Regions from separate parts of the Paenibacillus sp. M-152 genome, predicted to be linked through region 2. Evidence: riboswitches for the same ligand, from Rfam matches in the RefSeq annotation. Region 2 holds a riboswitch; each other region holds the start of a gene.

Region 1 (9,983 bases), 2.0 Mb from region 2:
AGGATGCAGAATGGACTTCAAGTGCGGAAGATATTGCTTCTGTGTCCAAGGGAACGATTACGGGTAAAGCGGCCGGTAAAGCGGTTATTACCGCAACCTATAACGGCAAAAAACTGACGATAAACGTACAAGTGGGCCTTGTAGACCGTTTGGAAACAGACTCGCGCGTAATTGCACTCGGTGCTCAGGAAACGAAGCAGCTGAAAGTATCAGGCGTTAAGAGTGGCGGTACAAAAACAGACGTAACCAAGGACGCCACTTGGACTACTAGCAATGTAAAAGTAGTTGAAGTTAGCGAAGGTTTGATCAAAGCTAATGCTAGCGGTAAGGCAACGATCACTGCTTCATATGGCAAGCAAACCATTACATTTACGGTAGAAGTAGACGTAGCGCAAAAGATTGAAGCGGATGCCATTGCGTTATCACTGAAATCCGGGGATCAAAAAACGATTGCGATTGTGGTTAAATCCAGTGATGGTAAAGAAAAGGATGTTACAACTCAAGCTGAATGGAAAACGTCCAATTATAAGGTAGCCACCGTCAAAAAGGGTCAGGTTACCGCGGTCAGCTACGGTAAAGCTAACATTCAGGCGAAGTTCGGCGGTAAGGTGATCAGCGTGCCTGTTGATGTTGATACGCTTAAATATCTGCAAACGGACAAAGTCGCCTTGACTTTGAAGGCAGGGCAGCTGGCTAAGGTTACGGCTACAGCCACGTATAAGGATGAGTCGGAGAAGGATGTTTCCAAGCCGGCTGTCTGGTCCTCATCCAGAATTATCGTTGCGACCGTCAAAGACGGTAACATTAAAGCACAGGGTAAAGGCAAAGCTGTAATTACAGTAAAATATGCTGGTAAAATGACGAAGGTACAGGTAACCGTTCAGTAATCTGTAACCGACTGAAAAGAAAAAGAGCAAGCATACGTCTAGGGACGGCATGCTTGCTCTTTTATTCTTAAGGGACGTACTCGCTTCTTAATACAGAGGAGGTTACCCCAATTATGACTTATCCTTTTTGACCGATGTGTTGCGAGTAAGGGATTCGGTCAAACGCTTGCCGGTCGGTGTCTGGGCCAAGCCGCCTTTGGCGGTCTCGCGGTGCTTTGACGGCATTGCGCTGCCGACTTCAAGCATCACGTCAATGACTTCGTCAGACGGAATGGCGCTGCGCACACCCGCCAAAGCCATATCCGCTGCGGCAAGTGCGGTCACGGCTCCCAGCCCGTTGCGCACGATACACGGAATCTCGACGAGTCCGGCGACGGGGTCGCATATCAGGCCGAGCGTGTTCTTGAGCGCTAGGCCTACGGCGTGAACGGCCTGCTCAGGTGTGCCACCGCGTAGCTCGACCATAGCGCCAGCGGCCATCCCGATGGCTGAACCAATCTCAGCCTGACAGCCTCCCTCCGCGCCGGAAATGAAGGAATTGTTGGCGATGACGTAGCCAATGGCTCCGGCTGCGAACAAGCCGTGCACCATATGCTCATCATCCCAGCCGAACCGCTCCTGCGCACTAATGAACACACCGGGGATGACTCCGCATGAACCTGCAGTGGGCGTGGCGACAATGCGCCCCATGGACGCATTAACCTCCGACACGGAGAGCGCATAAGCCATGGCGAGCGCGGAGGCATCGCCGGAGCAGGTTTCCCCTGTCCGCAGATATTCGGCTAAGCGCTTGCCGTCGCCGCCCGTTAATCCACTGCGGGATACGGTGTCTTGCGTCTGACCACGATGAACAGCCTCTTTCATGACTTCATAATAATCAGACATTTGGCGGAAGATTTCTTCTTCCGTTGAATTCGTCTCTTGTACCTGCTCTTGAATCATCAGGCGGCCAATCGTGGTGGATTCCTCAGCGCATATAGCGCTGATTTCATGCAGATGGCTAAATCGCATCAGATTCAGCTCCTTTTTTCAAATTAATCATTTTAATTTCGTACATATGTGGTAAGGATTGTAGTTTTGCGATTAATTCAGCCGTAGGAGGACTGTCCGTTTCGATGGCTGTAAGTGCTTCTCCATCCCGACCTTTGCGATCCACGTGCATATAGGCAATGTTAATGTCAGCAGCGCCGAGCGCTGAAGTCACCGCACCTAATGTACCGGGCTTATCCGAGTGAAGAAGCACCAACGTAGACAGCTCTCCGGTTAGGTTGACTCGGAATTCGTTGAGCTGCTGGACATGGATGCTGCCACCGCCGATGGAGGAACCCAGCAGTGTGCGCTGATCCTCACCCTTCCACAGCTCAAAACGGACGGTGTTCGGATGGGGGGCGGGTAGTCCGCTGACGGCAAATTCCACGGTCATCCCGGCCTGCTCCGCCCATTGCTCGGCATCTGGAATTCGATGGTCGTCTGTATCGTAATTGAGCAGTCCTGCGATGAGCGCTAGGTCTGTACCGTGTCCTTTGTATGTGTCAGCGAAGGAGCCGTACAGTGTCATGCGAGCACGGTCAGGCTGCGTCCCGAGCCAGTGACGGGCAACGCGTGCAAGCCGCACCGCGCCTGCAGTGTGTGAACTGGAAGGTCCGGTCATGGCCGGACCGATAATGGAAAATACATCTTTGAAACGCATGGTGTGGCCCCCTGTATGTTCTAGTACCATAGTATATGGTATTTCCGCGTTTTTGCGCGGCTATGACGGTTCCTAATGCTGACGTACAATGTGAGCGCAAAAAAGGACAGGATAAGGAAGTTTCCCTTATCTCTGTCCTCGTTACCTGAGAGTTTCGTGCGGTGTCCTTACCGCCTTACCCCTTGGGTGGCTTGCGCTCTCTCCAGAGTTGCGTCAGATGACGATACATGGACCTGAGAGATTATCCGCCAGCCGGGTGTTGGCGTCTTGCTCCTTCGGTGCCGCCAGCGTGTAAGCCCCTGGACAGACTCTCCCGTCATCTTCATTCGCGTATACCGTTCTACATATCTTTCTTAGCGTAATGTATGCCGTGCTCGGTGTCAATCGCAGGGTTCATTTTTTACATAAACAAGCGAGTTTCCGATAAAAGAGATTAAAATTTACATAATTATGGATGAAATCAGGAAGGAATTAGAAGATAGACAGCTAATCTGATAGAGGACAAGTACATTTATGGAATTATAGGAGGGATATTGACGTATGGTAAAAGGCTTGCGGTTCACAGGTTCACGCTTGAAAGGGGTGCTGCATCTGGCAGCGATCGTATCGCTGCTGATCGGGATCTTCGTTCCATTCGGTCAGGTCAAAGCGGAGGGAGCACTGACAGTAGCCGAGGCACTTCAGCGCCAAGGCAGTGGAGGCACAGTGACGGTGGAAGGTTACATCGTCGGACATGCTACCGGATCGAAAACGGCTAATTTTTCTTCTCCGTTTGCGAATGATTTTAACGTACTGATTGCCGACCAGGCCAATGAACGTAGCACGTCTAATCTATTGGATGTACAGCTGACATCAGCGTACAGAGGGCAATTTGGGCTAACAGGCCATCCTGAGCTGATTGGCAACAAAATCCGTGTGACGGGTACACTCGGCGCCTACAATAATTTTGGTGGAGTGAAAAGCCCAAGCGCTGTTGAACTGGTGAACGGAAGCGAGCCGGGTGAACCAGGTGAACCTGGCGAGCCTAATCCTGGTAACCCGGGTCAACCCGGTACTACACTGCCGGATGGCAAAGGTAAAAAGGTGCTGTTCGATAATACGCACGCACAGACGGCTGGGGCAGCAGATTGGGTCATTGAAGGCGCCTTCTCCGACTTTGCCAATGGACTGCGTAATGTAGGTTTTACAGTGGACCAACTGAACCGTCCCATTCCTTTTACTTATGGAGAACAGGCCATAACCTATGATAAGCTGCGCCAATATGATGTGTTCATCATCGGTGAAGCGAATGTTGCCTTTAAGGCATCCGAGCAGGCTGCCCTGCTGCAATATGTGAATAACGGGGGAAGTGTCTTCTTCATCTCCGACCACTATAATGCGGACCGTAACAAAAACCGTTGGGATTCCTCTGAGGTTATGAATGGCTACCGTCGTGGAGCCTATACTAATCCGGCCAAAGGCATGACTACAGAAGAAGCAGCATCACCGGCGATGCAGGGGTTAACTAGCTCCGATTGGCTGGCAACCAACTTTGGTGTTCGTTTCCGTTACAATGCGCTCGGTGACGTGAATGCTACGGACATTGTAGCCGCAGATCAATCCTTTGGCATTACCAAGGGTGTACGCTCGATTGCCATGCATGCGGGATCTACGCTGGCTATTATTGATCCTACCAAAGCCAAAGGAATTGCCTATATCCCTACAGGTACGAATAAATGGGGCAATGCTGTAGACCAGGGTGTCTATAACGGCGGAGGCCGTGCGGAAGGGCCTTATGCTGCGATCTCCAAGGTAGGTCAAGGCAAGGCAGCATTTATCGGTGATTCTTCCCCTGTAGAAGATGCTACACCGAAATATGCGCGTGAAGAAAACGGACAGTCGAAAAAGACATATGATGGTTTCAAGGAAGTGGACGATGCCACCTTCCTGGTGCAAACGGTCCAATGGCTTGCGTGGAAGCAGGACTACACCAAATTATCCGATGTGGCAGGTTTAACGCTGGATCAACCGACGAAGCTTCTGCCGTTTGAGGAGCCTGCGGCTTCCACAGAACCGCAACCCGAGCCTTGGTCTGCTCCAGCAGCAGGCTACAAATGGTACGATCCAAAAACGTTCAAGTCGGGCTCCTATGGAGCGGCTTCGTAATAAACGTAAAGAATTCAGTGTGAGTGGTTGGGTGCTAGTTTGCCGTTTGATCCTCTGTAGGGGATCAAACGGCTTTTTTGTGATGAAAATTAACCTGTGGTTGGTTATTTGATTACATTTTGTGCCAGGAAAGTCGCGCTACTGCTGGATCATTGATTTTTTAAATGATGTTGATAGCATAATCTTAATTGATATATCCATATACTGGTGATAGGATGTATTCAAATTATTCCGACAAAAACGGTATGTAATGTTCATGAGAGGTTTTAAACATCAAACATGGTGAGAATAAGCGGGACAAGACCATGGAGAATGGAGGAAGCGGGCATTGAATATCAAACCCGTGTTGGAGATTAAGGGATTATCCGTATCTTTTCGCATCAAGGATCAATATCACCCCGCAGTCGACCATCTGGATCTGACGGTCAATCCCAATGAAGTGCTGGCTGTAGTCGGAGAATCCGGTTGTGGCAAAAGCGCGCTGGCGCTTTCGATCCCACAACTGCATGACATGGAGCGAACACGTGTCGAAGGAAAGGTCCTTTTTAAAGGCACGGATCTGATCCGTCTCTCCTCAGGGCAAATGAATAAAATCCGCGGAGCGGGCATTGGCATGATCTTTCAGGACCCGCTGACAGCACTTAACCCGTTAATGTGCATTGGTAAGCAGATCGAGGAAAATCTCGATTATCATACGTCCCTATCTACGAAGCAAAAAAGGGAACGTGTACTGGAGCTACTGGAAAGCGTGGATATACCCAACCCCGTACGTGTGTATGAACAGTATCCGCATGAACTTTCAGGAGGGATGCGCCAGCGTGTGATGATCGCGATTGCCATAGCTTGCCGACCCTCTCTTATTATTGCAGATGAGCCGACGACTGCGCTCGATGTAACCATTCAATCGCAAATTCTTGACTTGCTCAAACAGCTTCAACAGGAGACCGGAAGCGGAATTATTCTGATTACGCACGATCTTGGCGTTGTGGCCGAAGTAGCCGACCGTGTGGTGGTCATGTATGCCGGAGAAATCGTGGAAAGCGCAGATGTTTTTGAATTATTTCGGCATCCGCAGCATCCGTATACGCGTTCCTTGCTAGCCTCCATGCCGGGATCGCATACCAAGGGAGAACCGCTGCATGTCATCGGTGGTATTGTTCCCTCCTTGCAAGATATTCCTCGCAATAGCTGTCGCTTTGCTTCGCGTATTCCTTGGATTCAGCAGAGAATGCATGAAGACCATCCCCGATTAAGTGAAATTTCTCCCGGCCATTGGGTCCGCTGTACATGTTACCAGCATTTTCATTTTGAAGATGAGACAAAGGGAGAGGCTGCTCATGGCACTACTAGAGCTAAATGATTTAAAGGTTCATTATCCGGTGCGCGGCGGTTTTTTCCAGCGTGTCGTTGATCAGGTAAAAGCAGTGGATGGCGTGTCGATCAGCATAGAGGCAGGCCAAACATACGGGCTAGTAGGAGAATCCGGCTGTGGAAAGACGACGACAGGAAGAACGATTATCGGCCTGAATAAGCTGACGAGCGGACAGATTCTTTTTAATGGCAAGGATCTTACGGCTCTGAGTCGTAATAACCGCCATCCGCTGCGTAGAGACATTCAGATGATTTTTCAGGACCCCTATTCTTCGCTTAACCCGCGCAAGCGCGTATTGGATGTCATTGCTGAACCACTGCGAAACTTTGAAAGGCTGAGTAATGAGGAAGAACGGCGGAAAGTACAGATGCTGCTGGAAAAGGTTGGCTTGAACGCTGATGCGGCCTACAAATATCCGCATGAATTTTCCGGGGGACAGCGGCAAAGGATCGGGATTGCGCGTGCGCTGACATTAAACCCAAAACTGATTATTGCAGATGAGCCCGTATCAGCGCTTGACGTTTCTGTGCAGGCACAGGTGCTTAATTTTATGAAGGATGTGCAGCGGGAGTTCAAATTGACGTATTTGTTCATTAGTCATGACCTGGGGATTATCCGCCATATGTGCGACCAAATCGGCATCATGTACCGAGGTCGCTTAGTGGAACAGGGGAGCGAGCAAGATATTTATGAGCGTCCACAGCATTTGTATACCCAGCGGCTTATTGCCACCATTCCCAGTATCGATCCTGCGAAACGGCTGGAAAATGCTCAAAAAAGGCAAAAGCTTTTATCCTCTTACAAGTCAGAGCTGCCCAAACATCTAGACGCGAGTGGAAAGCCGTTTGCACTAAAGTCAGTAAGTTCATCCCATCAAGTCGCGCTACCATAAGGGGGGACAGAATATGTGGAAATTTACAATGCGCCGGCTGCTGGTTATGATCCCTCAACTTTTTGCACTGAGTGTGCTTATATTTTTCCTAGCTAAGGCTATGCCAGGGGATGCCCTGACAGGGCTCATCACTTCAACTCCCAATCTAAATCCGGCTTCACTGGAAGAACAGCGACAAAGACTGGGATTGAATGACCCGGTGTGGGTGCAGTATGGGAACTGGCTCGTCCAGCTTGCTCATGGGGATCTGGGCAAATCTTATGTACATAAAATTAGCGTTACCGATTTGATTGGCAGTCGTTTGGGGAACACGTTCTTTCTGGGTGTTGTGATTCTGGTTCTAACGTATCTGATCGCCATTCCGCTGGGAGTACTCAGCGGTCGTTATCAGCATAGTCTGCTGGATAAAACCGTGGTCGGGTATACCTATCTCAGCTTTGCGACACCTCTATTTATACTCGCATTGCTGTTGTTGTACGTGTTTGGGTTCAGGCTTGGCTGGTTTCCAACCAGCGGCAGTGTGGATGTAGGTGTAGAGCCGGGGACATGGTCATATTACGTGAATAAGTCATATCACCTCATTCTACCGGCGGTTACAGGCGCATTGCTCAGTACAACGGCTACGATTCAGTATTTGCGCAATGAGGTCATTGACACACGTCTGAAGGATTTTGTGAAAACGGCGCGTTCCAAGGGGGTACCCGAAGGAAAGATCTATTCCCGTCATATTTTCAAAAACTCTTTATTACCCATTGCTGCTTTCTTGGGCTACGACCTGACGGGTGTGATTGCGGGCAACGTTTTCCTAGAATCTATTTTTGGTTATCCGGGGTTGGGCCAGCTATTTCTTCAGTCCATCACCCAACGGGACTTTTCAGTTGTGAACGCACTGGTCATGATCTCCGGCTTCTTGGCACTATTAGGGACCCTTTTATCTGATGTCATCCTAAGCAAGGTCGATCCCCGCATTCGAATTGAATAGAGAACAAGTCTAGAGAAAAGGAGGGATTATGGTGTCTATGCAGGTGGAGGACGTCTTCTCGCCGGAAATCATTCGTAAATCACCGTCTAGCTGGTCTGTACTGCGTCGTGAACTCGTACGTGACAAAATGGCCTTGATTTCCATTGGATTTGTGGCTCTGTTCTTGATTTTTATATATGCCTCTGTCCTGTTTGTCAATCAGGATGTAGTCACGACGGTCGATTTGGGTGCGATCCGCGAAGCTCCCGGTTCGGTGCATTGGCTGGGTACGGACCGAGCGGGCAGGGATATATTCGGCCAGCTGGTCATTGGGGCCCGCAATTCCTTTACCATTGGCTTTACGATTACTTTGTTATCCGCCGCCATCGGCTTGACGCTGGGCTTACTGGCTGGGTTTTATGGAGGACTGGTTGATAACATCATCATGCGAATCATTGATTTTATCCTGGTGCTTCCATTCTTGATGCTGGTTATCGTATTTGTCAGCATTGTGCCCAAAAGCGGCATAGGTTCCTTTATTTTTATTATGACTGCCTTTTTATGGATTGGAAAAGCGCGCCTGATCCGGGCCAAGGTGCTGTCTGAGCGGGAACTGGACTACGTGCAGGCTTCCAAAACCCTTGGCACACCCAATTGGAAGATCATCTGGTTGGGTGTGCTGCCCAATCTCAGCTCTGTTGTGATTGTTAATCTAACGCTCAGTCTTGCGGGAAATATCGGGATCGAGACCGGGCTTTCCTATCTCGGCTTTGGCTTGCCGGAATCTACTCCGAGCTTGGGGACACTGGTGAGTTATGCGAATGACCCGGATGTATTGCAGAACAACTGGTGGATGTGGTTGCCTGCCTCACTGCTTATATTGGTGCTAATGCTGGCAATCAACTTTATCGGTCAGGCGCTCAAACGTGCCACTGATGCCAAACAACGATTGGGTTAAACCGAAATTCAAGGATAAGGACAACAACAAGGAGGGGTTTACAATGGTTAAACGCTGGAAAAAAGGAATTCTGCCTGTTCTATCTGCCATTTTGGTGCTTTCTTTGGCTGCATGCAGCGGCTCGCCTTCCGCTTCGAATGGAGCAAAATCGTCTGACGGTACAGGTGGATCAGGGGCCGACAGCAAGCAGGTGAATGCGACTGCGCTGGCAAAGGCGGTCAAGAACGATAACCCCCCGATTAAGGGCGGCATCATCAATTATGCACTCGTGTCCGATACCCCTTTTGAAGGTATTCTGAATCCTGTATTTTATGATGGAAATCCGGATTTTGAAGTCTTCCAGTTTTTCTACCCTTCCCTGTTTTCGATTGATTCCAATCTGAATATTGACGATAAAGGAGCGGCGACGATTTCCTTTTCCGCAGACAATAAGGCGGTGACTGTCAAAATTGATCCCAAGCTGAACTGGACAGATGGTAATCCCGTAACGGCAGAGGACTATGCTTTTTCCTATGAAGTGATCGGCCACAAAGACTATGAAGGTCCACGTTATGATAGTTTTATGACCAACATTGTAGGTATGGAAGATTATCACGCCGGCAAGGCCAAGACCATTTCTGGCGTCAAGGTGCTGAATGAGAAAGAGGTTACCATTCATTTTAAGGAACCTAATCCTTCGGTAAAGTCGGGACTTTGGTCCACACCACTGGAGAAGAAGGTATTCCGGAACATTCCCGTAAAGGATATGGCTGGATCTGACCCTGTCCGTAAACATCCGATTGGCTATGGGCCATTCAAAATTAAATCTATGGTCACAGGTGAATCTGTGGAATTCGTCAAAAATGAAGATTATTTCCGCGGTGCGCCCAAGTTGGATGGCCTTCATCTGAAGGTTGTGAATCCGAATGTCATTACTGAGGCGTTGAAAAGCGGAGAAATCGACTGGGCCAGCTATCCAACTACCCGTTACAATGAGGCCAGTAATCCGAAAAATGTACAGTTTCTCGGTCAGGAGGAATTGTCTTATAGCTATGTAGGCTTTAAGCTGGGCAAATTCGATCAGGCCAAGAGTCTAAAT
Region 2 (9,983 bases):
TAAGCCACTCCATGCCCTGGCCGGAGAGTACAGCCTGTTCCTGACGATGATCACTGAGTTGATTGAGTGTAATATGCTGAATGAAATGACGCAGGCGGTCACTCTCCTCTTGCGTCAGCAGCGGGCTGATTTTGAGATACCGATCCGGCTCAAGCGGTAGCTCCACTGTCGAAATGATCAGATCATAATCCTCCTTGGGAATCCGCGTTGCCTCGTACCATGAGGCCCTATCCACGATTTTGATCTGTGGCAGCTCCTTGGCCAGTCTTGTTGCCAGAAGTCTGGAAGACCCAATTCCGCTCGTGCAGACTACGATTGCTCGAACCTCCCGCTGCAATTGTCGCAGCCGCTCCAACGAAGCGCCAAAATGCATGACCAGAAATCCGATCTCTTCATCTGGTACTTCCATTTCCGTCATATCCGCCGCAGCCTTTTTGACCGAGTCGAACAAGCTGCCGTAATCCTTGCGAATTTGCTGAAGGAGAGGGTTGCGGATCGCTCTCCCTTCCCTCAAACGTTTGAATACTGGAGCCATATGGGCAATCAGCCCTTCACGCAGGACACGATCCTCTGCTAATGGTGTGCCTGTCTCTGCCTCTACACGACGAATCAACTCATGAACCGACTCCAGCAGTACAAGATCATCCAGTGGCAGCAAGCGGGTGGAATGATCCTCAGCATCACGGAACAGCAACCCGAAATAACATCGTTCCGGTTCTGGAAATTCAATATCCAGCGCCGCTGACAACTCTGCGCATATACGCTCCACCATAGCTGTGCGCAGCATGATATTCTCCTCTGAATCTGTTTTCGAATACGAGAGACGATGATCCACAACGTACCCAAGGCGCAGACGTGCCAGAGAAACGCAAATTTGAATCAGCAGTTCCATATATTTGCTTTCCACCATGTTTTTCAGCCATTGATCATGAGGCTGCCAGAGAACATTCTCCACGGTTAGCAGATTCTCTCTGCCAATCATCTCCAGCAATTTTTCTGTGACACGTGTTACGGGACGAAGCTCCTCTCGGCCGGAAAACAGATCCGATTCATCCAAATATTCGAGAGCAAGCTCAGAAATCGCCCGTCTTTTGTCTATCTCCCGGCCTGTAATCTCGACACCGTATCCCCGTCTGCGCACAAGCACGAGCCCTCGATCTGCGATCCAGCCTTGTAATTCGTCCAGATCATGACTGACCGTAGTTACTGTGACTCTCAAATCCGATGCTAGCGCCAGCAGCTTGATCGGCTCCTGTGTATCCAGCAGCATGCACAGAACTACAATTTTTCTCTCCTCAGCCGAGTATTCGTCTGACTTCGTATGCAGTAATTGCTCCCGCAGACTTGCAAGCTGAGTCGGGCCGGCATCCACATAGATACCGATCCCTGATTTTTTCTCCAGCTTTACCTCATGAGCCGCCAACCAACACTCAACTGCGCCAAGTTCCCGATGAACCGTCCTTGTGCTGACATTGATCTTCTCAGCAATTTCCCCGGCCGTAACCTCTTGGGGCTGCTCCAAAAGATACTCTACGATGTCAGATTGTCGTTTCGTAATATTCATAAGCGCATACCGTTCCTTCCCAAGCTCTCATCCCTTCCAGCAGGAAATACAAACTGTATACAGCCGGCCTGACTTTATGGGGATTAAGAATCGGATTTTAGCCGTTCAACTAGCGCTTCGTATTCAGGGCTCTTCAGGAAATTGTCAATGGAAATGTGCTCAGCATTCGGGGCTACCGTTTTAGCCCGGTCTGTCAACGTTTTTTGTGTAATGACAATATCCGCATCCTGTGGAATTTCACTGATTGCCGTATTCGTTACCGTAACGCCCACGCCCGCCTGTTTCATTTTTTTGCGCAAAATTGAGGCTCCCATGGCGCTTGAACCCATACCTGCATCACAGGAAAAGACAATTTTATTCACCTCGGATTTATCCTTAAGCGATCGATCTGCGGCAATCTCGGCAGCACGATCGGATGCGCGGTTATCTTCCATTACAGTGGCGTTAGCGCTTGCACCCTTGCTTTGATTTTTCATATCTTTCAGACGGGATGCAGCTTCCTCCAGCCCCTCTTCCTTTTGCTTACCAGTTTTGAGTAATATTGCGGCAACCGCAAAGGATACGACCGCAGCTGCGATTACTCCGCTCAGCATCGGCAAATATCCGCCTTTGGGTGTCATCAGGAAGTAAGCAATGATACTGCCTGGTGAAGGAGCAGCAACCAGTCCGGCACCTGTCAACATAAAACAGAAGGTTCCCACAACGCCCCCTGCTATAGCAGCGAGAATCAGAATCGGCTTCATCAAAATATAAGGGAAATAAATTTCATGAATCCCGCCGAAAAAATGAATAATGACTGCACCAGGAGCAGACGACTTCGCAGAGCCTTTACCGAACAGGCAATAGGCCAGCAAAATACCGAGTCCCGGGCCAGGATTGGATTCAAGCATGAACAAAACGGATTTTCCTGTTCTTGCAGCTTCCTCCAGCGCAATCGGACTCAATACTCCATGATTCAGTGCGTTGTTGAGAAATAATACTTTTCCGGGCTCAATAATGAGATTGACAAGCGGCAGTAGCCCTGCGTTCACGAGGAACTGTACCCCTGTCGACAACACTTGACTGATGGTTTGCACGACCGGGCCGATCGCCACATGCGCTAGTAATGCTAGAATGGCACCGATAATCCCAGCCGAGAAATTATTGACCAGCATTTCAAAACCTGATTTGACTTTGCCCTCAATGGCCTTATCGAACTTCTTCAATATCCATGCAGCCAGCGGACCAGCTACCATCGCGCCCAGGAACATCGGGATATCGGCCCCCACAATGACCCCCATCGTCATAATGGCACCGATCACACCTCCACGCTGTCCGTGAATCATCGTGCCTCCCGTGTAACCGATCAGCAGTGGCAGCAAATAATTTTTCATCGGATCAACCAGTTGTGCAAAACCCTCATTTGGGAACCACCCGGTCGGAATAAAAAGGGCCGTAATTAATCCCCATGCGATAAAGGCTCCCATATTGGGCATAACCATACCGCTGAGAAAGCGGCCAAAACGCTGTACGGCGACACGAGCGCCACCGTTTGAACTGGACTTTGTGTCCACTGTGCTCATATTCATATCCTCCTTGTGAGTAAATAGCATCACTACCTTTTCTTAAAATTCATACTAAATGACAGCGCTATCTTCATCAACGAAATGAAAACGTACTTTCGTCATGAACGTTGATGACAACATTTAAATTTAAAGTAACGACAAGGCATTATACCTGCATAATTCTTCTTAATATGGCCGATAACAATAGAAATTAGTCGAAAAAACACTGTTGTAAATCTGTGCAATTGTATAAAGAGGCTCTCTTCTAAGCCTGCGTAAGCAACGTAAATACGTCTTCTAAAAGACAACAAAAAAATAGCCGCTATGTCAGGCATAGCGACTATTTTATACAAAAACTGAGCGGACTAACGATGCTCTTATTTAATTCAATATCCATATAAAAAATCAGAATAAAGCGCTATTATTTCATGCTGTATTGCTCATTATTGCTCATCCGAAATCAACTGCTCGTACTGCTCCGCAGACAGCAACTTGCCCAGAGCTTCCTCGACATCATTGCTCATCTCTACTTCGATCATCCAACCCTCTTCATAGGGTGATTCATTCACCAGCTCAGGTGTACTTTCCAGAGCTTCATTTACTTTCAAAACGGTTCCCGTCACCGGAGCAAAAAGATCGGATACGGTCTTCACCGATTCAATTGTACCAATCTCCGTCCCCTGTCCAATCGTTGTTCCCGCCCCAGGTAATTCCACAAAAACAATATCACCCAATTGATGCTGTGCAAAGTCTGTAATGCCGATCCGCAACGTCCCATCCACTGTGCGCTGAACCCACTCATGTTCGTCTGTATACCAAAGTTGCTGTTTCACTTCACTCATCCTGCTTCGCCTCACTTCCACATGAATAAAATGCTTTTGATCACCTGTATTAGACAAGTTAAGATTATGACAATAAGAACATCCATGTCAATAATACTAACAAAAATACTCCATACCAACTCATATAGCGCAGTCTATAAAAAAATGATAACTTGTAACAAACGCTTACATATCCTTATTTATACAATAAATGTTTTTAGGTTGTTTTATATGACATTTTTATTGACATTTTAAATGGATTTGCGTATTAATGGGTTATAGTAATTGCTTTTGAAAATACCTCGACAACTGCAAACGCGGATGAACGCGGAGGGAGAGACTACCAAAAAAGATTCGCATAGCTGTTGTCGCTTGTGAGACAGTTGTACACGCGAATCGGGTCAAGTTGTTATCTGCAAAACCGGGTAACATACCGTTGATCCAAAAGGTAGCGCCGAAGGAGTAAACTTGCATTGCAGGTGAATCTCTCAGGCAAAAGGACCTCTGCCGGACGCATCTCTGGAGAGCATCCGTGAAAAGAGCGGATCACCCAAGGGGAAACCTGGTTCACACCGGGGTAACTTTCTGGTATCAAGGACAGAGCTGAAAGAAGAGTATGGACTGCCGTCTATACGTTTCTTTTAGCCTGTCTTTTTTGTTTAGCCGATTACACTGGATAGGAGTGAAAAAATGTCTAATTTGCGAAGAACACCACTATATTCGTCCTACGGGACGCAGCCCGGGGTTCGTTGTATTGACTTTGGCGGGTGGGAACTCCCCGTTCAGTTTAGCGGCATTCAAAAGGAGCATGAGGCCGTCCGACAACATGCAGGTTTATTCGATGTATCGCATATGGGCGAGTTCTTGGTTGAAGGCAAAGAAGCTGAGGCTTTTTTGCAACAGGTAACTACGAATGATGTCAGCCAGTTGGAACCGGGCCAAGCACAATATTCACTCCTGTGTTACCCCGATGGAGGCGTAGTGGATGACTTGCTTGTATATTGCAAAGGACCAGAGCGCTACATGCTCGTTGTGAATGCCTCCAACATCGACAAAGATTGGGATTGGCTCATACGCCACGTACCAGCATCGATTCATCTGGAGAATGTGTCTGATGCGATAGCATTGCTGGCATTACAAGGACCGGAAGCAGCACGTATTACCGCAGCCGTGACAGATACAGATATTACGAATCTGGCATCTTTCCGATTCCATGAGAACGTGCAATTGTTCGGAGCAAAAGCACTTGTCTCGCGAACTGGATATACCGGCGAAGACGGTTTTGAATTTTATATCCCTGCTGAGGAAGCACCCGCCGTGTGGGATGGTTTACTTCGTTGCGGTGAATCGTATAGACTGATTCCCGCTGGACTTGGTGCTCGCGATACGCTGCGCTTCGAGGCACGGCTACCGTTGTACGGACAGGAGTTATCTGCCACAATTTCACCGTTTGAGGCTGGTTTAGGTTTCTTCGTCAAGTTGAACAAAGGAGATTTTATCGGCAGGGAAGCACTGCAACGTCAAAAAGAACAAGGAATTCCTCGCAAGTTGATCGGGCTGGAAATGATTGACCGCGGTATCCCGCGCGCTCATTATCCGGTGTTCGCTGAAGGTCAACACATCGGTGAGGTCACAACGGGTACTCAATCGCCCACCTTGAAGCGTAATCTGGGGCTGGCCCTGGTGGACAGTCGTTTTAGCACCCTATCGACACCGCTGGAGGTCGAAATTCGTGGTAAACGCCTGCGTGCGGAAGTGGTCCCAGCCCCCTTTTATAAACGGCTACGCTGATCTTAATCCTCTTCATTATAAAAAAGCGATCATGTCAGATATAAAATTCTGGATTTTCCAATTAAGACTATGTATTAGCTAATTTACTATCTAAATTTTGCTTTTCGAAAGGAGCCAGAACCTATGAAGCAGCATCGCTATCTCCCCATGACCGAACAAGATCAAACTGAAATGCTGCGTGTGGTGGGCGTATCATCCATTGATGATTTATTCAGTGACATTCCAGAGGCTATTCGATACCAAGGGGAACTCCCTCTTTCCTCTCGGCTCGACGAAAGAGCCTTAACCCGCCACATGACCGAGCTGGCCGGACGAAACGCCAATACAGATACACATGCTAGCTTTCTTGGTGCAGGTATTTATGATCATCATATTCCATCCGTTATCCAACACATCACCTCACGTTCCGAATTTTACACAGCCTACACCCCCTATCAGCCGGAAGTAAGCCAGGGCGAGCTGCAAGCCATTTTTGAATTCCAGTCGTATATTTGCGAATTGACAGGTATGGCGGTAGCTAATGCCAGCATGTACGATGGGGCTACAGCTCTGGCGGAAGCGGGCTCATTGGCCGCTTCCGCCACGCGTCGTAAACAGCTTATCGTATCAAGGTCTGTCCATCCAGAGGCACGTCAGGTATTGGCAGCCTATGCACGCGGATTGGACCTGGACATTGTGGAAATCGGCTGTTCGGATGGCGTAACGGATGTCGATGCGCTAGCAACGGCCGTATCGGAACAGACGGCGGCTGTTTTGATCCAAAATCCCAACTTTTTCGGAGCCGTGGAAAATCTGAAGCCGATGGCTGACCTCATCCATGCGCATCAAGGGCTTATGGTTGTTAGTGCCAATCCACTGGCACTAGGCTTGCTAGAGACCCCTGGTAAGCAAGGCGCGGATATTGTTGTAGGAGACGCGCAGCCACTTGGGATCTCATCCTCCCTCGGTGGTCCGACCTGCGGTTACTTTGCCGTTTCCCAGGCGCATATGCGCCGTATCCCTGGACGTATCGTAGGCCAAACCACAGACCGTAACGGCAAACGCGGCTTCGTGCTGACCTTGCAAGCGCGGGAACAGCATATCCGCCGCGAAAAGGCCACGTCTAACATTTGCTCCAATCAAGCGTTGCTCGCTTTATCTGCATCTGTATATTTGTCTGTCATGGGTAGACAGGGGATCAAGGAAGTAGCCGAGTTAAATTTGCATAAAAGCCGTTATGCGTTAGAGCAATTGCTGAGCTTGAAAGGTGTATCTACCTCGTTTAACGCACCAACCTTTAATGAGTTTGCCCTTAAACTGCCTGAGGGTACAGATATGAGCAAACTCCAGGCCGAGCTGCTAGCTGCCGGATTTATCGCTGGCTACGATTTGGGCCGGGACTATGAGGAACTTGCTGGTCACATGCTGATTGCCGTGACGGAGCAAAGAACCAAAGAAGAGATTGACCAATTTGTACACACCTTGGGGGGATTGCTATGACACACACCGGACAGGATCAGAAACAAGAACTGTTAAAGGAACACGATCAAACGCTCATTTTTGAATTGAGCCGTCCGGGTCGCATCGCTTATTCCCTTCCCGATTGCGACGTTCCCCGTCGCCCGGTGGCAGAGCTTTTGCCGGATTATGCGCTGCGCAGCGAACCTGCAGCATTACCCGAGGTATACGAAGTAGATGTTATTCGCCATTATACCGCCCTGTCCCAGCGCAATTTCGGCGTCGACAACGGATTTTATCCGCTTGGCTCGTGTACGATGAAATACAATCCGAAGGTGAATGAGGATGTTGCCCGTTACGCAGGCTTTGCTAAAATTCACCCATATCAGCCGGAGGATAGCATCCAGGGGGCTATGGAGCTGCTGCATACGCTCCAAAATGATCTGGCTGCGTTGACCGGCATGGATGCCGTCACGCTTCAGCCCGCTGCTGGCGCCCATGGCGAATGGACCGGGCTGATGATGATCCGCTCGTACCACGAAGCACGTGGCGAGCGACGTACCAAGGTGCTCGTGCCGGATTCATCGCACGGAACGAACCCCGCCAGTGCAACCGTCGCGGGTTTCGAAACAATCACCCTTCCCTCTACCCCAGAGGGGCTGGTGGATCTGGATGCGCTGCGTCAAGCCGTAGGCAACGACACCGCTGCGCTCATGCTGACCAATCCGAACACGCTTGGTCTGTTCGAGAAGCAAATCACTGATATTGCCGCAATTGTGCATGACGCAGGTGGCCTGCTCTACTATGACGGCGCAAATTCCAATGCTATCATGGGGATTACCCGCCCTGGGGATATGGGCTTTGATGTGGTGCATCTCAATTTGCACAAAACGATGAGTACTCCGCACGGTGGAGGGGGCCCGGGCGCTGGACCCGTCGGCGTAAAGCAGCGACTGATTCCCTTTCTGCCCAAGCCGCTTGTCGTACGTGATCCGCAGGGTAGGTACCGCTGGGATCGGGAGCAGGGAGATTCTATTGGGCGGGTCAAAGCCTTTTATGGCAACTTCGGCATTCTCGTCCGTGCCTATGCCTATATCCGCAGCTACGGTCCTGATGGCTTGAAGCGAGTGTCCGAATGTGCTGTACTCAATGCCAACTACATGATGCATCGGCTGGCTCCGTATTTTGATCTGCCTTATCCCGGGCATTGTAAACACGAATTTGTCATGTCGGGACGAGGCTTGAAGAAGTTTGGAGTGCGCACGCTTGATGTAGCCAAACGGTTGCTTGATTTCGGTTACCATCCACCTACCATTTATTTTCCGCTGAATGTAGAGGAATGCATCATGATCGAGCCGACGGAAACAGAAAGTAAAGAGACGCTGGATGCTTTTGTCGATACTATGATTCATATTGCGCGCGAAGCCGAGGAGAACCCTGAGCTGGTGCTCAATGCCCCCTATACCACTCCAGTCACGCGCCTGGATGAAACCACTGCAGCTCGTAAACCTGTGCTGAATTGCGCATGTAGTTAAGAATAAATTCAACCCAACAATCCAAAGCATACAAAAAAGCCGGTATCTGTTGAGATACCGGCTGCTGTATGTATACAGCAATTTTTGTTGGAAAAAGATATAACCTTTGAAAAATGTGATACCCTTCCTTATGCTTCGATGCTTTGAACCAATTCAACAACCTGCTCAGCTGTTTGCATATCCAGAGCTTTTGCAGCCAATTTCTCCATGTCCGCACGGGACAACTTAGAGATTTGACTACGTGCTGGCAGAATGGAAGTTGCGCTCATGCTGAACTCATCAAGTCCCAGACCCAGCAGCAACGGAATTGCTGTGGTGTCTCCTGCCATTTCACCACACATACCAACCCAACGTCCTTCACGGTGAGCGGCATCAATAACCATTTTCACCAGACGCAAAATAGATGGGTTATATGGTTGATACAGGTAAGAAACTCGTTCGTTCATACGATCTGCTGCCATGGTGTATTGAATCAGATCGTTAGTACCGATACTAAAGAAATCCACTTCTTTTGCGAATTGGTCAGCCAATACCGCTGTGGAAGGAATTTCTACCATGATGCCCAGCTGAATTTCTTCAGATACGGATACACCCTCGGCTACCAACTTTTCTTTTTCCTCCAACAAAACAGCTTTAGCTTCACGGAATTCGTTCAGCGTAGCAATCATTGGGAACATAATGCGCAGGTTACCGTGTACACTTGCACGCAACAAAGCACGCAATTGAGTGCGGAAGATATCCTGGCGATCCAGACACAGACGAATAGCACGGAATCCGAGGAACGGATTCATTTCTTTCGGCAGATCCAGATAAGGAAGTTCTTTATCTCCACCGATGTCCAAAGTACGGACTACAACCGGTTTGCCTTCCATTCTTTCCAGAACCGTTTTGTAAGCTGTGTACTGTACATCTTCGGATGGGAGCTTGTCGCGTCCCATGTACAAGAATTCCGTACGGTACAAGCCAACGCCTTCTCCACCGTTGTCCAGAACACCAGCTACATCGTTAGGCGTACCAATATTGGCTGCCAGTTCGACATGGACACCATCAACGGAAACCGTAGCTTCGCCACGCAGCTTACGCCACTCTTCGCGTTGCTTGTCATATGCCACCTGTTTAGCGCGGTATTCCGCAATGATTTCTTCGGTAGGATTCACGAATACATGACCATCCAGACCATCGACGATAATCAAATCGCCGCTTTTAGCTTGAGACAATATATTTTTCGTTCCTACAACAGCAGGAATTTCTAATGAACGAGCCATAATAGCCGAGTGCGAAGTGCGTCCAC
Region 3 (9,983 bases), 170 kb from region 2:
CATTTAACATCCATCGATTGTCCACAGTAGGACGTCCTCCTTGTGGTTTACGTTCGGGTGGAAACAGCTTTTGAATTAGCCGCCATTGTTGATCTTGGATTTCGTATCGTGTACTCATCTACTTTATTTAACCTATTTAAGCTTTGTTAAACAGTTTGAAGACACACCCTAGAGTGAAAACATTAGATAAGAAAAGAGGTTTTTATACCATGACGAAGACGCTAAAAGGATTCCCGCAAAACTTCCTATGGGGCGGGGCAACTGCAGCCAACCAATTGGAAGGTGCTTTTGACGTAGATGGAAAAGGCCTGTCCAGCGCAGACATGATAGCCTATGTACCTAAGGCAGAACGTAAAAACGATCATGCTATAGAAATTTCGTCTGAACGACTGGAGGACATCTTGGCAGGGAAGGTAAACGCCCGTTTTCCAAAGCGTGAAGGAGTGGACTTCTACCACCGCTACAAAGAAGATATTGCTTTGTTTGCAGAAATGGGCTTTAAAGTATTCCGGATGTCCATCCACTGGTCGCGGATTTTCCCGAATGGATATGATGCCGAGCCGAATGAAGCAGGATTGCAATTTTACGACAATGTATTCGATGAGCTGCGCAAGTATGGTATTGAGCCGTTGGTAACATTGTCACATTATGAAACACCGCTAGGTCTGACACAGAAGTATAATGGCTGGTTGGGACGCGAAGTCGTAGATCATTACGTAAAATATGCCGAAACGGTATTTACACGCTATAAGGATAAAGTAAAATACTGGCTGACCTTTAACGAAATCAATGTCATGACTATGAGTCCGTTTACTGGCGGCGGTGTGGTTATTGACCGTGTAGGAAACAAGCAACAAGCGATATATCAAGCATTGCACCATCAATTTGTAGCAAGTGCACTGGCGACCAAACGGGGACATGAGATCATTCCGGATGCTCAGATCGGCTGTATGCTGGCTCGCATTGAAAGCTACCCACATACGTGTAACCCAGAGGATATTCTGAAAGCACAGCATGAAAATCAAATGAATCTGTTCTTTACGGATGTGCATGCTCGTGGGGAGTATCCCAACTATATGAACCGCTATTTTGTAGAAAATAATATTGTGATCCAGACAGAACCCGGCGATGCTGAAATTTTGAAAAATAATACGGTTGATTTTATCTCATTTAGCTACTACATGACCTTGACCGTATCGGTAGGTCCAGAAGGAGAAAAGGCAGCAGGGAACCTGATTGGCGGTGTGAAAAATCCGTATTTGCAGTCCTCCGATTGGGGATGGCAGATTGATCCGATCGGCCTGCGTGTTACACTAAATACGTTTTATGACCGTTACCAAAAGCCGCTGTTCATCGTGGAAAATGGCCTGGGTGCGTACGATAAGGTAGAAGAGGACGGCTCTGTGCATGACACGTATCGCATTGATTACTTGCGTCAGCATATTGCCCAAATGAAGGAAGCCATTGCTGACGGTGTTGATCTGATTGGTTACACCAGCTGGGGTCCTATCGACCTTGTGAGCATGTCTACTTCCGAAATGTCCAAGCGCTACGGATTTATTTACGTTGATTTGGATGATGACGGTAACGGAACGCTCCAACGCTCCAAAAAGGACTCATTTAACTGGTATAAAAATGTGATAGCAACCAATGGTGAAGAATTGTAATTCTATATCGTTTTGGGCGGGTACAGCAGAGAAAATCCTTAGGATGCAATCTGCTGTACCCGCTTTTTGTATAGACACCCTATTAATTTGTCAGAGGGCTTCACAAATTTTTCACTTGTAATACGCTGAAAGTTTTCTGTATAATAAATAAAAATTTCATATGTCTGGTTGATGTTTGCGGGAGATGGAACGAAAGTTCCGACCGAAGGGGCAAAACTCTCAGGTGCTTAAGCTGATTTACAGCAACAAGCAGGGACCGTAAACGGACAGAACTCTGGAGAGACCCTTAATTGGGCGCCGAAGGTGCACCGCAGATTATTATCTGCTTAAACTCTCAGGCAAAAGGACAGAGACGCGAATAACCTGTGACAGGGAATACTCTACGCTTTTAGAGATAAAATCCTGTACAAATTGGTTTGTTTTTCGTGCCTTTAACCTCTCCAGGAGTCGAATCAACGGATTTGACTCTTTTTTGTTTTTTAATATGCTGGAGGAGCGGGTTGAAATGAATTTGGTACATTTATTAGAAACAATTGACAGTTGGATGTGGGGAGCGCCGCTTCTAATTCTCGTCATGGGCACTGGGTTGTGGCTAACGATCCGTCTGAAGATGCTTCAGATTATTCGATTGCCCTTAGCGCTCAAGCTAATTGGTAAAGCGCCGGACGAAGGCAGCGGGGATGTCAGTAGCTTTGGAGCATTGAGTACGGCACTCGCAGCTACTGTAGGTACGGGAAGTATCGTCGGTGTCGCAACAGCGATCAAACTGGGTGGGCCCGGTTCATTATTCTGGATGCTGGTTGCAGCTTTTTTCGGGATGGCAACCAAATATGCGGAAGGGTTATTATCCGTTAAATACCGTGTTAAAGACCGGAACGGACAATTTTCGGGTGGACCGATGTATTATATTGAAAACGGGCTTGGCCGCCGTTTCAAGCCGCTGGCGATGTTGTTTGCCTTTTCTGGTATTCTTGTAGCACTATTTGGAATCGGTACTTTTCCGCAAGTAAAGGCTATCGTTTCTTCTACGGAAAGTAGTTTTGGCGTGCCAACAGTAGTTACAGCAATCATTATTTCCGTGTTGACGGCTGTTGTTACGATTGGAGGACTCAAAAGTATCGCCAAGGTATCCACAAAGATTGTTCCATTCATGTCGGGGCTCTATATCGTGGTTTGTTTAATCGTACTCATTAAGTTTGCAGGAGAGCTTCCTCATGCGATCGCACTAGTATTACAAGGGGCTTTCTCGACAACATCTGCGACGGGTGGATTTGCCGGAGCCACGATTATGCTGGCGATGCGAAGCGGAGTTGCCAGAGGGATCTTTGCAAATGAAGCTGGTTTGGGAAGTGCGCCAATCGCAGCAGCAGCAGCTAAGACGAAATGGCCCGCAGAACAAGGACTAATATCCATGACGGGCGTTTTTATCGATACGATGATTATTTGTAATTTGACAGGATTTACATTGCTGGTTACGGGAATATGGAGTGGAAATGATGATGGAGGTCTGATGACTCAACATGCGTTTTCCAGTGCCTTTCCGGCTGGAGCAGAGCTCGTGACGATTAGCCTTATTTTATTTGCGTTCACAACGATACTTGGCTGGAACTACTACGGGGAACGCTGTGTTGAATATTTGCTTGGGGTCAAGTGGATTAAACCATACCGTTATCTGTTCATCATACTGGTTGCCGGAGGCGCGTTCATCAAGCTCGATGCCATCTGGCTGCTGGCAGATATTTTTAACGCAATGATGGCTTTTCCGAACCTGATTGCACTGCTCGGCTTGTCAGGCATTGTCGTTGCAGAAACCCGAACCTATATGAACTCTTTGTACCCTAATAAGAAAAAGGGCATTCTTGCAGGTGCCAATGTAGGGGCGGCTATCCAAGTAGAAGAAAAAGGACAAACGATCAATTCATAAATAATAAAAGGGAGTGCTCTCAGCCATCACAGGCTTGAGGACACTCCCTTTTAATTGTTATAACGATGCACGCAAAATAGCTAAAATATCTTCCTGTTTCAGCTTTTGATAATTACCGAAACCTCCGTGCTCCATTTCACGGGCCGCAATGCTTGCGATGTTTTCCAATTGTTCATCATTAATGTTGTAATCGGCCAGGGTAGAAGGGGCACCAAGACTTGTCCAGAACGCACTTAGACGGTCAATACCTTCCAAGGCAATTTCTCTGTCAGTTTTACCTACAGTGTTCAAGTCGAACATACTGAGCATCAGCCGCTTCATGCGTGCAGCGTCCTGATCCACTGTATGTCTCATCCAGTTGGGAAACAGAATCGCTAGACCGCCAGCATGAGGAATATCATATACAGCAGATAGTGCATGTTCAATGGTATGCGAAGCCCAATCCCCGAAGTAGCCCATTTGCAGCGTACCGTTCAGGGCAATCGTCCCAGCATATAATATCGTTTCGCGATGCTCATAGTTGTGCAAATCCTCCAGCAGCTTAGGTGCCGTTTCAATCACGGTTTGCAGCACAGAAAAGCACATACGATCTTGCAGCGGTGTATTTTTAACATTGTGAAAGTACTGTTCAAAGACGTGGCTCATCATATCCACCATGCCATAAACCGTCTGATCACGTGGCACAGAAAAGGTGTTTTTCGGGTCCAAGATGGAGAATTTAGGATGCGTCACCGCGCTGCCCCACACGTATTTTTCGTTCGTTTCCCAGCTGGTGATGACAGAATCCGGATTCATTTCCGAACCCGTGGCGGCGAGTGTAAGGATGGTACCGAAGGGCAAAGCCTGGATTGGCATATGTTTTTTGTTGATAATATCCCACACATCGCCGTCATATTCAGCCCCTGCTGCGATGGCTTTGGTGCAATCAATAACGCTTCCGCCGCCAACTGCAAGCAGGAAGTCTATCTTTTCATTTCGGCAAATCTCGATGCCCCTCTTAACGGTAGACAAGCGCGGATTGGGTTCAACGCCCGACAATTCATGAATGTAGAGGTGCAGAGGCTCTAACGCGTTTAATACCTGGTCATACAAACCATTTCGCTTGACACTTCCGCCTCCATATACCAGCAAAATGTTTTTGCCGTAATTCAACAGCTCTTGCTGCAATTGTTCAATTTGATTGTCTCCAAAAATTAATTTGGTGGGATTATAATATGTGAATTTGTTCATCTGGAAGGTTCCCCTCGGTTCATAGTTCATGTTCAAATTGTAATCTCTTATCTTGACTAGCTCGTTAATATCTGACTTGGCCATGTAAGATATTTGAAATGACGATTAACAATTATATATGAAAAGAATAAGGGGAATCAAGTGAAGCTAATCTTTGATCGCTCCAGCGGCAAGATCGGAAATAAACTGGCGGCTGATAAAAAGAAACAAAATAATAAGAGGGAGTACAGCCAGCAGGGTGCCAGCAATGACCATCGCATAGTCCGTATTGTAAATCCCGTTCAACTGGGACAATGCAATCTGGAGCGTAAATTTGCGCTCATCCGTTAAAACGATTAACGGCCATAAGTAATCATTCCAAGCTCCTATAAAGGTAAATGCGCCGAGAAAAGCGAACGCAGGTCTTAAAATCGGCAGTGCTACATTCCAGTACAGCCGGAAAAAGCTGCACCCGTCCATACGCCCCGCATCCAGCAACTCTTTGGGAATGGATTCTTCTGCATACTGGCGAATCCAAAAAATCCCGAAAGCATTTACCATACCCGGGATGATGAGCGCTTTGAACGTACCTACCCATCCAAAGGAAGCCATCATGACAAAGGAGGGGACGAGCGAAAGTTGTGAAGGGACCATCATTGTTGCAAGCAGTATGACGAATAGCCCCTTTTTGCCCGGAAAATCAAACTTGGCGAATGCAAAACCAGCCAGTGAATCAAAAAACAGCACCAATAGGGTAACAGAACTGGCTACAAAAAGGGTATTAAAAAAAGCTCCAGCAAAATCAATCTGCTGCAATACTCTCGTTATGTTATCCAGGAAGTGGCTACCGAACCACAATTGTGGCGGAAAACGATAGATGTCTGAGGTTGTACGGGTCGCCATGACGATCAGCCAGTAAAACGGAAACATCGACAGGATGATCCCCACCAACAGCCCGGCATATAGAACAATGGATTTTGCACGTGTCTGCATCATGTTGTGACGCTCCTTCCATCGTTATTTTTTACCTTGAACGAGTTTCCAATTGATGATGGAGAATACGGCAATGATGAGAAACATACCCCATCCGACGGCAGCACCATATCCAAAATAGTTGTTGATGAACGACTCGCGGTACAGGTATAAAACGATGGTCATGCCACTTGCCCCGGAACCGCCGTCATTACCGACCAGAACCTGTGGCTCAGTGAAGAGCTGCATACCGCCGATGGTGGACGTAATGACCGTAAACAAAATGACTGGACGCAACATGGGAATGGTGATGCGGAAAAAAGCCTGTGCTCCGGTTGCGCCGTCTATTTTGGCGGCCTCATACAGCACATGCGGAATACTCTGGAGTCCAGCCAGATAGATGATGGCGTTGTAGCCCATCCATCTCCAGACGACCATGGAAGAAATGGCGATTTGGATACCCCACGGCACATTGAGCCATTGGATCATAGGTAGCCCCAAAAGCTGCAGAAGATAGTTGAGAAATCCAAAATTGTTGGCAAATAAGGCGCCGAAGATGATGGCAACAGCAACAATAGACGTCACATTGGGCAGGAAGAATCCAACTCGCCATAAGGTGCGCAATTTCACAAAAGGGGCATAAAGCAGAAAGGCAACAATAAGGGCTAGAAGTAGCATTGGAATCGTGGCATACACCCAGATCACAAACGTATTGCCTACAGCCTGCCAAAATTCGGTGTCTGTCACAAGGTAACGAAAGTTACCCCAACCGTTATAGGTCATGTCTCCGATCCCGTCCCATTTGTGAAACGCCAGGTACAATGAAAAGCCAATCGGAAACAAGCCAAAGATGGCAAACAGCAGATAAAATGGCGAGATCGCAGCATATACGGCCCGGTGCTTCCAGATTTCTCTCAGCATATTGTCCACACGCCTTTTTTGGATTTTGTTTTTTACCGCTGTAATTCCCGTTCAATTCGTTGCATCGTTTCCGACCATAATGCGTCGGGATCGGCATCTTGTTTGGCCACATTGGAAAGGCGGCGGGTCACTATGCCATGGATGACAGGATAGCGCTCGCCGAAATAGCTGCTTTTCACATGACGCGCGGAGGCGGCAAAAATGAGACCAGTGGCCTGACCACCAAAGAAAGGCTCGGGTGTCTCCATGACTGGATCGTCATAGACGCCGGGAGTGGATGGGAACAGCCCGATTTTGTGGTAGGCTTCCAGTTGGTGTTCCGGGTTTTGCAGCCAGGTCAGGACTTCAAAGGCTTCTTTGGGGTGTTGGCTGGATTTGAGGATAGAGATGAAAGAACCTCCCAGATTGCCGTCTCCTCCAGGAGCCCGAGCGACTCTCCATTTGCCTGCTGTATCCGGTGCAGCCTCTGTGAGAACTTGCTTCATCCAGATTGCCCCTACGAACGAGGCGATTTTACCGTTATTGACCGAAGCGTTCCATTCGGGAGTCCAGCCATCCGCATTGGCGAGCAGATGCTTCCTATGGAAATCCACAGCGGTTTTCCAGCCTAGGCGGATGTCAGGAGATTGATTGCCGACATAACTTCCGTCCGGCTTGAAGTATAGGGTCGTATGCTGAGCAAGCACTTGATTGTAAACGTTTACAATATTATCAGCCAAAAACGAACGACTTCCGAATTTCTGACGAAGTTGTTCTCCGGCTGCCATGTAATCATCCCATGTACGGATAGAGGAACTGACCTGTTCAGGATCACTAGGTAAGCCCGCCTGTTCAAATAGGTCGCTACGATAGAAGAGGGCGGTGGGCCCAGTGTCCATAGGAAATGCAATCATTTTACCATCAGGAGTGATCCCCTGATTCCATTTCCATTCCAAATATTGATCCTTCAGGCGGTCTGCTCCGAGTTCCCTTAAATCATAAAAACGATCCGCACTGGGGAACAGCTCCACCATCCAGTCGTTCAGAGCTACGATGTCTGGTTCACCGGAACGAGCTGCGAGCGTTGTCTTCAGTTTGGCTTTAAAGTCACCGCCTATTTTTTGAGTTTTTAATTCAATGTCGGGGAACTGTTTTTCCGCCTGGGCGAGCAATTCATCATCAATAGAACGATTCCAATACCATAATGTAAGCGTTATCTTTTTTTCGTTTGACAAATTAGTTTCAGATGATTGGCCTTCAGAGGACAGGGACCCACTACAACCACTAATCATAGTGAGAAAAGCAAGACATAATATCAGCCATTGTACTGTCTTCACATCATTTCCCTCCTTGCTGTCTGAATAATCTGCCTACTGAACAAGTTGTAAATGGTTTAGCTCCATCATATGAAGCTGTTACCCATTTATGTGCATTGCCTTAACCAAAAACAAAAAATTTGAAACGTTTATCCATAAAAAAAAGCACGTGCGTCTGTTATAGGAAGATCGCACGTGTTTAAGTCAGGAGATTAGCTTCATGACATCAATCGTTGTATCTCATCTTTCAGAGTTTCGGACCGAGTACCGAAAATAACCTGCAGGGTACCGTTCCCAAGCCTGATAATTCCTGACGCTCCGAGCTGCTTAAGAGCTTGATCGTTAACCGCTTTGTCGTCTTTGACGACAAGGCGTAGCCGTGTGATACAGGCATCAATGCTTTGGATGTTGTCTGAACCGCCGAGATAGGTTAGGACCTTGTCTGCATGACTGGACTGAATGTCGGATAGGGTGCTTGCCTTTCCGTGGGGTATGGATTCGTTAGCCTCAGATAGGAGATTGTCATCTGCATCGTCTTCACGCCCGGGAGTCTTTAGGTTGAATTTGAGAATGATGAAGCGGAATAGAAAATAATACACGAAGGCGAAGACAAGCCCGATCGGGATCATTCGCAATGGATGGGTAGAGAGCTTCATATTGACCAGATAGTCAATGAGACCTGCTGAAAAAGAAAAGCCGAGTTTGACATCCAATAGGTATACGACCAGACCGCTCAGCCCTGTCAGCAGAGCATGAACGCCGTAAAGCAATGGTGCAATGAACATAAACGAAAATTCGAGGGGCTCAGTAATTCCGGTCAGGAACGACGCTAGCGCAGAACCAATAAAGATGGAAGCGACAGCTTTACGTTTTTCCGGTTTGGCCGTATGGATGAATGCGAGAGCCGCCGCCGGCAGAGCGAACATCATAATGGGGAAGAAGCCGGACATGAACATACCTGCCGATGTATCACCTGCAAAAAAACGCGTCAGATCACCATGAACAACTTCACCTGCAGCATTGGTATAGTCACCAATTTGAAACCATGCGATCGAGTTCAACACATGATGCAAACCGAGCGGGATCAGCAGCCGATTGGCAATCATAAACACCATTGACCCGATTCCGCCAAAGCCGACAATCCAGTTGCCGAAGGCTGCAATTCCATCTTGTATCGGACTCCAGACCATGCCGAGCAGAATGGCTAGAATCATGGTCGTGAAGGCGGTAATCATGGGGACAAAACGTTTGCCCGAAAAAAAGCCAAGCCAATCTGGAAGCTGAATATTGTGATATTTTTTGAACAGGTAAGCAGACCATCCGCCGATAAAAATACCACCCAATACGCCCATGTCCAGCTTGACGTCGTCTGGAATATACGCAAATATACCCGGTACGGCCGCCAAAATACGGGTCAGCACCAAGTAAGCAATGACTGCTGAAAGTGCGGCTACTGCGTCGCCTGCCAGGCCAATGGCAACACCGATCGAGAAAATGAGCGCCAGGTTGCCGAAGATAGCACCCGCCCCTTCGTTCAGAAAAGGAGTGACATAATGATTGAGAAATCCACCCATTCCAGGACCAAGCGGAATGTCTGTTTCATAATTAATGAGAGCTAGCCCTTGCAAAATCCCTGCGGCGGGTAAAGTAGCTACTGGAAGCATTAACGACTTGCCGATTTTTTGTAGAAATTTCAGCATAACATTCTTCCCTTCTTCATCAAGTTTGGGAGTGTCGTATTCATCCTGAAATCCTTACGTCCAGCCATTTTTTTACATCATAAATCGCGCAATCTAACATGGTCAACGATTATTTTAGAATACTAAAAGACGTAAATCCGTAGTTGACATCGCTTACATGCTTATATAATATCAAATTTAAGTTAATAATCGTGACGGAGACGAGAGAGCCACGCAGACATCCCATGTACAGCACAGGGTTGGTTTGTGATGGCTTTTCTTTTTTTGCGCGATGAAAACGATCAAAATCGGAGGA

The links. A riboswitch is a leader RNA that binds a small molecule or an ion and turns the genes downstream of it on or off. The one in region 2 is predicted to bind glycine.
Region 1: linked by a shared signal. The riboswitch ahead of sdaAB (L-serine ammonia-lyase, iron-sulfur-dependent subunit beta) and the one ahead of gcvT (glycine cleavage system aminomethyltransferase GcvT) in region 2 are both predicted to bind glycine.
Region 3: linked by a shared signal. The riboswitch ahead of EGM68_RS19905 (alanine/glycine:cation symporter family protein) and the one ahead of gcvT (glycine cleavage system aminomethyltransferase GcvT) in region 2 are both predicted to bind glycine.

Annotation. Positions count from the first base shown of each region.
Region 1 covers NZ_CP034141.1:525,656-535,638, forward strand. Annotated here, with positions in the region: gene EGM68_RS02390 (Ig-like domain-containing protein) at 1-887, shown strand, start outside; gene sdaAA (L-serine ammonia-lyase, iron-sulfur-dependent, subunit alpha) at 999-1,898, opposite strand; gene sdaAB (L-serine ammonia-lyase, iron-sulfur-dependent subunit beta) at 1,888-2,577, opposite strand; glycine riboswitch at 2,789-2,903, opposite strand; gene EGM68_RS02405 (DUF6359 domain-containing protein) at 3,118-4,722, shown strand; gene EGM68_RS02410 (ABC transporter ATP-binding protein) at 5,051-6,082, shown strand; gene EGM68_RS02415 (ABC transporter ATP-binding protein) at 6,060-6,986, shown strand; gene opp4B (oligopeptide ABC transporter permease) at 7,000-7,968, shown strand; gene EGM68_RS02425 (ABC transporter permease) at 8,006-8,905, shown strand; gene opp4A (oligopeptide ABC transporter substrate-binding protein) at 8,949-9,983, shown strand, end outside.
Region 2 covers NZ_CP034141.1:4,392,616-4,402,598, forward strand. Annotated here, with positions in the region: gene EGM68_RS19105 (BglG family transcription antiterminator) at 1-1,564, opposite strand, end outside; gene EGM68_RS19110 (PTS mannitol transporter subunit IIBC) at 1,648-3,126, opposite strand; gene gcvH (glycine cleavage system protein GcvH) at 3,552-3,950, opposite strand; glycine riboswitch at 4,251-4,443, shown strand; glycine riboswitch at 4,444-4,540, shown strand; gene gcvT (glycine cleavage system aminomethyltransferase GcvT) at 4,620-5,720, shown strand; gene gcvPA (aminomethyl-transferring glycine dehydrogenase subunit GcvPA) at 5,844-7,199, shown strand; gene gcvPB (aminomethyl-transferring glycine dehydrogenase subunit GcvPB) at 7,196-8,692, shown strand; gene ptsP (phosphoenolpyruvate--protein phosphotransferase) at 8,821-9,983, opposite strand, start outside.
Region 3 covers NZ_CP034141.1:4,561,422-4,571,404, reverse strand. Annotated here, with positions in the region: partial or broken gene EGM68_RS19915 (IS5 family transposase) at 1-118, opposite strand, end outside; gene EGM68_RS19910 (glycoside hydrolase family 1 protein) at 210-1,667, shown strand; glycine riboswitch at 1,836-1,920, shown strand; glycine riboswitch at 1,932-2,027, shown strand; gene EGM68_RS19905 (alanine/glycine:cation symporter family protein) at 2,173-3,591, shown strand; gene EGM68_RS19900 (iron-containing alcohol dehydrogenase) at 3,649-4,821, opposite strand; gene EGM68_RS19895 (carbohydrate ABC transporter permease) at 4,969-5,796, opposite strand; gene EGM68_RS19890 (carbohydrate ABC transporter permease) at 5,818-6,693, opposite strand; gene EGM68_RS19885 (ABC transporter substrate-binding protein) at 6,726-8,009, opposite strand; gene EGM68_RS19880 (PTS transporter subunit EIIC) at 8,207-9,688, opposite strand.